DNA from 4 places in the Lonsdalea quercina genome. Region 3 is predicted to be linked to each of the others. Evidence: predicted binding sites of a transcription regulator. Region 3 holds the regulator's gene; each other region holds the start of a gene.
The links. Region 3 encodes CRP, which controls carbon source genes, mostly activating them, when cyclic AMP is high. Its sites were predicted from a motif close to ATGTGANNNNNNTCACAT; they were not measured.
Positions count from the first base shown of each region.

Region 1 (2,203 bases), on a different contig from region 3:
GAACTGGACGACTGGCTTCGCGCCCAGCAGATCGACTCGCTCGCCATCATGGGATTGGCGACGGACTATTGTGTGAAGTACTCGGTGCTGGATGCCTTGGCGCTGGGGTATCGTACTGAGGTCTTGGTGGACGGCTGTCGCGGAGTCAATCTACAGCCCGCAGACAGCCAGAAGGCGCTCGAGGAGATGCAGGCGCAGGGCGCGATCTTGACAGAGTCGCAGGCGTTTATCACCGCGCTTGCCTCCTCGTAAGGCTAGATAATCGGTGGCGAGGGCAACAAGGTCAACGCCATCAGTCCTGCGGTTTAAACATCCTAATTGGCTCTGCAGCCGCAATAAATCGCTGCTTAAGCGCCTGCTTGCTTTTGATTTCTATTTCGCCCTGCTGATTGATGCTCATGTGGTCGGCCTCTACGTTATGACGTGACTGCCAGAGTAAGACCATCTGCATGGCGTTGTCTTTCTGTTCCGCAGTCAACGCCACGCCGTCGGGCCATTTTCCCAACTCCACCGCTGTCGCCAAACGCTGGTAGATCTCCGGCGTCATCGCATTTAACACATCCTCAATCTGCATTGCCCATATTCCTTGATTTATGCGTGTTAGAGGGTGTTGAGGTCCACGGCACGCAAGATTAATGACCGTATTAGCGTGCCTTGAGGTAGCGACGCCCCCATTGGAATCATTGGTAGCTGAAACGTTTCAATTAAATAGACATCTAGCCGTCTATTTTTTGATTATTTTCCGCATCGATGAAACTTAGCGAGGCCGAGTTGACGCAATAACGCTCACCGGTCGTCTCTTTGGGGCCATCAGGAAATACATGCCCGAGATGAGCATCACAATTGCCGCAACGAATTTCCACCCGATGCATATTATGCGAATTATCATCCAGGTAACGAATCGCCTCCGCAGACACAGGTTGATCAAAACTGGGCCAGCCGCAGCCAGAGTCAAACTTGTTATCCGAGTAAAACAGGGGCTGCTTACAACATAAGCAGTGGTAAATGCCGGTCTGCTTGTTATGCAGCAACTTGCCGGAAAACGGCGGTTCAGTTCCCCGCTGTTGGGTGACATATCGTTGTATTTCCGTCAGGTTATCGCGCTGAGGAGAGTCATTAAGGTCTTTGTCCATCGCTTTGCTCACAAAAAAAATTATTATGCGTGTTAAAGAGTATAGACCGTAAGCACTACAAAAAATTAACACTCGAAACGTTATTTGGCCTGTTATTGCGATAGGCTAGAGCCTGACGGGGTGCTAATTGTGATCCATGTCACAATAATACCCCCATCGGGTGTTCTCATACCCGGCCAATGCTCCTATCATGTTGTCCAACAACTGAAATGACCGAATAGATGATTTATCGTGCAAGGGTTGCCCATAGTTTTGACATACAGCAACTATTGACACGATTCCGCTTGACCCTCGGGAAGGTTTTTGTAATTTTACAGCCAACCTTTTATTCACAAACCAAATAGCTGGTGGAATATATGACTATCAAAGTAGGTATCAATGGATTTGGCCGTATCGGCCGTATTGTTTTCCGCGCTGCCCAGGAGCGTTCAGACGTTGAAATCGTTGCAATCAACGATTTGTTAGATGCGGACTACATGGCTTACATGCTGAAGTATGACTCCACTCATGGCCGCTTCAACGGTACTGTTGAAGTTAAAGACGGTCATCTGGTCGTTAACGGCAAAACCATCCGTGTTACCGCAGAACGCGATCCGGCTAACCTGAAATGGAACGAAGCGGGTGTTGACGTTGTTGCAGAAGCGACAGGTATCTTCCTGACTGACGAAACTGCACGTAAACACATCCAGGCTGGCGCTAAGAAAGTCGTACTGACTGGTCCTTCTAAAGACAGCACGCCGATGTTCGTTATGGGCGTTAACCATAAAGACTATGCGGGTCAGGATATCGTTTCCAACGCATCTTGCACCACTAACTGCCTGGCGCCGTTGGCTAAAGTTATCAACGACAAATTTGGTATCGTTGAAGCGCTGATGACCACTGTTCACGCCACTACCGCTACTCAGAAAACCGTTGACGGCCCGTCTCACAAAGACTGGCGCGGCGGCCGCGGCGCATCTCAGAACATCATCCCGTCTTCTACCGGTGCCGCTAAAGCTGTCGGTAAAGTTATCCCGGCTCTGAACGGTAAACTGACTGGTATGGCGTTCCGCGTTCCGACTCCGAACGTA
Region 1 covers NZ_FNQS01000002.1:138,022-140,224, reverse strand. Annotated here, with positions in the region: gene pncA (bifunctional nicotinamidase/pyrazinamidase) at 1-252, shown strand, start outside; gene BLU64_RS03535 (YeaC family protein) at 293-574, opposite strand; gene msrB (peptide-methionine (R)-S-oxide reductase MsrB) at 717-1,133, opposite strand; gene gapA (glyceraldehyde-3-phosphate dehydrogenase) at 1,490-2,203, shown strand, end outside.
Region 1: msrB (peptide-methionine (R)-S-oxide reductase MsrB) is a predicted target of CRP. The motif match lies at 1,261-1,278, and genes of this name have one in related genera.

Region 2 (2,203 bases), on a different contig from region 3:
ATGACCAACACTTACATGCTGGACGGGAAATCCACGCCGGAAGAAATTATCGCCAGCGTCGACTACGGCCTGTATGCGCCGAACTTCGGCGGCGGTCAGGTGGACATCACCTCCGGCAAGTTCGTGTTTTCCACGTCGGAAGCCTATCTGATCGAAAAAGGTCGCATCACCAAGCCGGTCAAAGGCGCGACGCTGATTGGTTCCGGTATCGAAGCCATGCAGCAGATCTCTATGGTGGGCAACGATCTCTCGCTGGATATGGGCGTCGGCGTTTGCGGTAAAGAAGGCCAGAGTCTGCCGGTCGGCGTCGGTCAGCCGACGTTGAAGCTGGACAGCCTGACGGTAGGCGGCACGGCTTAATCACCCTCCGTTCTCCTCCGTCGTCTCGGCGTGCTGTCAGGGCGCCGCCGGCGGAGGCGTCTCCTGGCGATATCCTTGATAGGTCAGCGCCACCTTTTTGAAGTACTCCGTCAGATAATTAATGCACACCTGCACCTTCAACGGCAGATGATCCTTGCGCGTGTATAACGCATAGACCGGCCGCGGATCGGAATGGTAGTGGGAAAACAGAATCTCCACCTCACCGCGTTTAATCTCCTCAAGGACCCACATCAACGGCACATGCGAAATGCCCGCGCCGTGCTTGAGCCAGCGGATTAGCGTCTGGGAATCATTGGTGACGAAACGCCCCTGCGGCTTCAGACGCGTCGTCAACCCTTCCGGCGAGATCAGCTCGAATTCGCTGTCGGGCCGCACGCTGTATTCCAACCAGGAAAAGTTGTCGATGTCAGACAGTTTCTCTGGCGCGCCGTTCTGCGTCAGGTAGCTTTTGGCGGCGCAGACCACCATCGGCATCGAACCCAGACGGGTGGAAAACAGACTGGAGTCCTGCAGCGCCCCTACGCGAATCACGATGTCCAGACCGTCGGCGATCAAGTCCGGCGCGGGGATGCCGCTGACCAGATTGACGGACAGCCCCGGATACTCCTTCAGCATTTCCGCCGTCATCGTCGCCAGGACGTTTTGAGCCATGGTCGAGGTGCTGCCGATACGCAGCGTACCGATCGGCGTGTTGGTAAACGCATACAGCTGATCGTGAACTTCATGCGCTTCGACCAACATGCGACGGCAGCCGTGGTAATAGATTTTTCCCGCCTCGGTCAGCCCGATGCTGCGCGTACTGCGGTTCAGCAGCTTCACCTGCAACGCATTTTCCAGCTTGGTTACCGTTTGGCTGACGGCGGAGACGCTCATTTTCAACTGCCGGGCGGCGGCGGTAAATGAACCGAACTCCACCACTTTGGCGAAGACGGTCATGCTTTTTAATCGTTCCATTATTAAGCCTGGCTTAAAAGTGATTTAGATCACGCTGGGTAGATAAGGTCATAATAAACATCCATAATAAGGCGTGTCTAAACAGGAAGCGCGGTGTTCTCCTCGCCGGATTCCTGCCTTTGTTACCTCAATGAATGAAAAAGTAACCGCTTCATCATACCGATCATTCGTTATGTGTGTTCTTCATTATTGTTATCAGTCTTGCTGTGTCTTCCCCTCGCCCGCAGTCAATGGCTGCGGGCGGAGGTTTTTTTTGGTTATTTGCTATGCTGCTTACAGGGCGTATTACGCATCAGAGTGAGAGATAAGAAAAAGATGAATTCGCTTCCGGTCATGGTTCTGTTCGGCCTGTCGTTCCCGCCGGTATTTTTTGTCCTGCTGGTCTCGCTGGCGCTGTTTTATATTTGTCTCCGTCTGCTGCAGCCGACCGGGATCTACGATATCGTCTGGCATCCTGCGCTGTTCAACACCGCGTTGTTCTGCTGTCTGTTTTATCTGCTTTTCCGTTTCGGTCTTTGAGGTCGTTGTGAATACATCCGCTCTGACAATCTATCTGAAAAAATTTGCTCGCATCGCCATTACGCTGGTGTTGGTCCTGTTGGCCATCATGGCGATTGTGCGGGTGTGGGCGTTCTACACCGAGTCCCCCTGGACGCGCGACGCGCGATTCACCGCCGATATCGTCGCTATCGCGCCCGACGTCAGCGGACTGCTGACCGCCGTCAACGTCCACGATAACCAATTGGTCAAGAAAGGCGACATCCTGTTCGAAGTCGACAGACCTCGCTATCAGCAGGCGCTGGCCGAAGCGCGGGCGAACGTCGAATATTATCAATCGCTGGTCGTTGAGAAAAAACGGGAAGCAGGC
Region 2 covers NZ_FNQS01000008.1:32,665-34,867, forward strand. Annotated here, with positions in the region: gene tldD (metalloprotease TldD) at 1-360, shown strand, start outside; gene aaeR (HTH-type transcriptional activator AaeR) at 397-1,335, opposite strand; gene aaeX (p-hydroxybenzoic acid efflux pump operon protein AaeX) at 1,651-1,854, shown strand; gene aaeA (p-hydroxybenzoic acid efflux pump subunit AaeA) at 1,862-2,203, shown strand, end outside.
Region 2: aaeR (HTH-type transcriptional activator AaeR) is a predicted target of CRP. The motif match lies at 1,353-1,370, and genes of this name have one in related genera.

Region 3 (2,203 bases):
GTTTTCACCAACGAACCCGCGCTGCGACTGGCGAGCAAGCTGATTGCAGCGACGTTCGCTGAACGCGTGTTTTTCGCCAATTCGGGCGCGGAAGCCAACGAGGCGGCCTTCAAACTGGCGCGTCACTACGCCATCGAACGATTCAGTCCGTATAAAACCAAGATTATCGCTTTCCATCAGGCATTTCATGGCCGCACGCTCTTTACCGTCTCGGTCGGCGGGCAGCCGAAGTACGCAGACGGATTCGGGCCGAAGCCCGCCGATATCATTCATGTGCCGTTTAACGATCTGGATGCGGTGAAGGCGGTGATCGACGATCATACGTGCGCCGTGGTACTGGAGCCGGTGCAGGGCGAAGGCGGCGTGCTGCCGGCCACGCAGGCATTTATGGAAGGCGTGCGAAAACTATGTGATCAACATCAGGCGCTGCTGGTGTTTGATGAGGTGCAGTGCGGCATGGGGCGTACCGGCGAGCTGTTTACCTATATGCACTATGGCGTGACGCCTGATATTCTGACGACCGCCAAGGCGTTGGGCGGCGGATTCCCCATCAGCGCGATGCTGACCACCGAGGACGTCGCCTCTGTCATGAAGGTCGGCACTCATGGCACCACCTATGGCGGCAATCCCCTGGCCTGTGCGGTGGCGGAAGCGGCATTGGACGTCATTAATACACCAATAGTGCTATCGGGCGTTTCCGCCAGACACGATCGCTTTATTTCCGCGCTGGACGCCATCAATCAACAATTCGATATATTCGACGGTGTGCGCGGCATGGGCCTGTTACTTGGCGCACAGCTGAAACCTCAATGGCATGGCCGGGCGCGCGATTTTCTGACGGCTGCCGCCGAGTTGGGTGTGATGATTCTGGTCGCGGGTCCTGACGTTATCCGCTTTGTGCCGTCGCTGGTGATTGAACTGGACGATATTGATGAGGGTATGGCGCTGTTTGCGAGAGCGGTCGCTCGGGTGGTTAAGGGCGAATCGAATCTCTAAGCGGAGCGTGAACAGCGCGTTGCGCGCTGTTCATAAGTCTAGTGTTGAGGCTAACGAGTGCCGAAGACCACGATGGTTTTACCGTGTGCTGAAATCAGCTCCTGATCTTCCAGCATCTTTAGTATTCGGCCGACGGTTTCGCGAGAGCAGCCCACAATCTGGCCGATTTCCTGTCGAGTGATTTTAATCTGCATGCCGTCTGGATGCGTCATGGCATCAGGCTGTTTGGCAAGGTTTAGCAGGGTCTGTGCGATGCGGCCAGTGACGTCAAGAAATGCAAGATTGCCCACTTTCTGGGAGGTGACCTGAAGTCTTCGCGCAATCTGGGATGACAGGCGCATCAGAATATCGGGGTTGACCTGAATCAGCTGGCGGAATTTTTTATAGGAAATCTCTGCCACTTCGCAGGCGCTCTTGGCTCGCACCCAGGCGCTACGTTCCTGATCTTCTTCGAACAAGCCTAGCTCACCAATGAAATCCCCTTGATTCAGATAAGAAAGGATCATCTCTTTCCCTTCTTCGTCTTTTATCAATACGGCAACGGAACCCTTTACAATGTAGTAAAGCGTTTCTGCTTTTTCACCCTGGTGAATCAGCGTACTCTTTGAGGGGTACTTGTGAATATGGCAATGAGAAAGGAACCATTCAAGAGTCGGGTCTGTTTGCGGTTTGCCGAGAACCATTCGCTGTTATCCTCTGTTGTAATTCACTACGTAAATCACAGGGCCCAGAGTTCCCTGTAAGGCATGATAACTCTAGTTATAATTCAAATTTCGATGGGCGAAATCTGTCAGGGAATTGACTGAAACCTCTTTGTCAGGTGACTCTGCAAACTGCTGTTTTCAACATTGCGCAGAACGCACCGGATGCTGCCTCTGTTTGTAACACAGGTTGAGAGTACTGTCTTGTGTTGTCTCGCTTCAGCATGATTACGCCTTGATACTCAGGCATTTTCTACATAAGCGCGATAAAATTTCAAAAAAAGTTGAGTGGGAGTGTAAGGCTATGCAAGCGCGGGTGAAATGGGTTGAAGGGTTAACATTTATCGGCGAATCCGCCTCCGGCCACCAGATTGTTATGGACGGCAATGCGGGCGACAAAGCACCAAGCCCGATGGAAGTACTGTTGATGTCGGCGGGAGGATGCAGCGCTATCGATGTCGTGTCTATTCTGCAAAAAGGACGTCACGATGTGACGGACTGCGAGG
Region 3 covers NZ_FNQS01000012.1:82,216-84,418, forward strand. Annotated here, with positions in the region: gene argD (bifunctional acetylornithine/succinyldiaminopimelate transaminase) at 1-996, shown strand, start outside; gene crp (cAMP-activated global transcriptional regulator CRP) at 1,047-1,679, opposite strand; gene BLU64_RS14905 (OsmC family protein) at 2,002-2,203, shown strand, end outside.

Region 4 (2,203 bases), on a different contig from region 3:
GGGAACCGGTGCTGCGCAACCCGTAGCACCGGCTTTCGGTTAGCGCTATCATAAATCCCCCCAGATAATCAGGAATCCTTCCATGCGTAATACGATCACACTCTGCTGGCAGTATTTACGCGCTTTCGTATTGATTTACCTGTGCCTTTACGCAGGCAATACGATATCCGCGTTACTGCCTATCACTATCCCCGGCAGCATCATTGGCATGCTGATCCTTTTCGCCCTGCTCTCTTCGCAAATCCTTCCCGCCGACTGGGTGCGACCCGGTTGTCACGTGCTGATCCGCTATATGGCATTGCTGTTCGTCCCTATCGGCGTCGGCGTGATGAGCTATTTCGATCTGTTGCGCAGCCAGTTTGGACCCATCGTCGTCTCCTGCCTGATCAGCACGCTGATTGTGATGGTGGTTGTCGGTTACTGCACCCAAATCATGCACAGAGAGAGGACGCTGCCGGGAACCCGAACCCCGCAGGCAGCTAAGGAAAAAGAGCAATGCTGACCTATTTATGGTGGTCCTTGCCGCTGACGCTGCTGGTGTTCTTCGGCGCGCGCCAGGTGGCGATTAAACTGAACATGCCGCTGCTCAATCCGCTGCTGGTGTCCATGCTCATCATTATTCCCGTCCTGCTGCTGCTACGTATTCCTTACGAACACTATTTCAAAGGCAGCGAAGTGCTGAACAACCTGTTGCAGCCCGCCGTGGTCGCGCTGGCATTCCCACTTTATGAGCAGATTCATCAAATTCGCGCCCGGTGGAAATCCATTATTACCGTCTGTTTTGTCGGCAGTCTGACCGCGATCGTCAGCGGCACGCTGGTCGCCCTGTGGCTGGGCGCAACGCCGGAAATCGCCGCGTCGGTCCTGCCGAAGTCCGTCACCACTCCCATCGCGATGGCGGTGGCCAGCTCGATAGGCGGCATTCCCGCCATTAGCGCCGTCTGCGTGATTTTCGTCGGGATCCTCGGCGCGGTGATGGGACACAGCCTGCTCAATCGGCTCAAGATTACGGTGAAGTCGGCGCGCGGACTCTCGATGGGCACAGCGTCCCACGCCCTGGGCACCGCCCGCTGCGCGGAAGTCGACTTTCAGGAAGGCGCGTTCAGTTCTCTGGCATTGGTGATCTGCGGCATTATGACGTCGCTGCTCGCCCCGTTCGTCTTCCCGCTGCTGTTGCTGATGGCGCACTAAGGTCAGGCGCGCTGACCAACCGTTGCGGGTGAGCGCCCACGAGAGTCATATCTTGATGAATATTGTCGCTCATTTTTTCATTCTATTTCATGCCATTGTGCTAATGATCACAATTTTGCGATTCAACTTCGGCTGTCCGCTATGCTTGAAAAAAGAACAATGAAAAGGGGGACGTACATGCAACCACGGTTTCACGCCGCACTCAGCCAGTTGCCCGACGCGATGCAGGCGGTGATCACGCCGATGCTCAACCGGGGAGATTTCGCCGCGTGGCTGTCCGCCGCGGACGTTGGGCGTCTCTGCCTCGCCGGTCAGGTTGATGAAGCACAGCTTGCGCTGATGCTGCTTCCGCTGGCGGCGGCCTGCGCCCACGCGCCGATCTCGCGTTTTCAGGTCGGCGCGGTCACCCAGGGTGCCAGTGGCAATCTCTATTTTGGCGCCAATATGGAATTTCCCGGCATGCCGCTGCAACAAAGCGTCCATGCGGAGCAAAGCGCCATCACCCATGCCTGGCTCCGTCATGAGCGGGCACTGCGCACGTTGACCGTCAACTATTCGCCCTGCGGCCACTGCCGTCAGTTCATCAACGAATTGAACTCCGCGTCGACACTGAGCATCAGCCTGCCCGAACGCACGCCTCGGCCCCTTTCTCACTATCTGCCCGACGCCTTCGGCCCGCGCGATCTGAATGTCGCTACGTTGCTGATGGACCCGGTTCATCACGGATTGAGTTTGTATAGCGAAGACACGTTAGTGCAAGCCGCGCTGGCGGCGGCCAATCGTAGTCATGCGCCGTACACGGAGGCCTACAGCGGCATCGCTTTGCAGACCTATTCGGGAACGATCTACATCGGCTGTTACGCTGAAAATGCGGCCTTCAACCCTAGCTTGCCGCCGCTACAGGCGGCGCTGAACCTGATGAATCTGTCCGGGGAAAAATTCGGGGATTTACGTCATGCTGTGTTAGTGGAACGTCAACAGGCCGCCACCAGTCAGCGAAGCGCCACTCAGG
Region 4 covers NZ_FNQS01000005.1:219,470-221,672, forward strand. Annotated here, with positions in the region: gene BLU64_RS09215 (CidA/LrgA family protein) at 83-502, shown strand; gene BLU64_RS09220 (CidB/LrgB family autolysis modulator) at 496-1,191, shown strand; gene cdd (cytidine deaminase) at 1,369-2,203, shown strand, end outside.
Region 4: cdd (cytidine deaminase) is a predicted target of CRP. The motif match lies at 1,287-1,304, and genes of this name have one in related genera.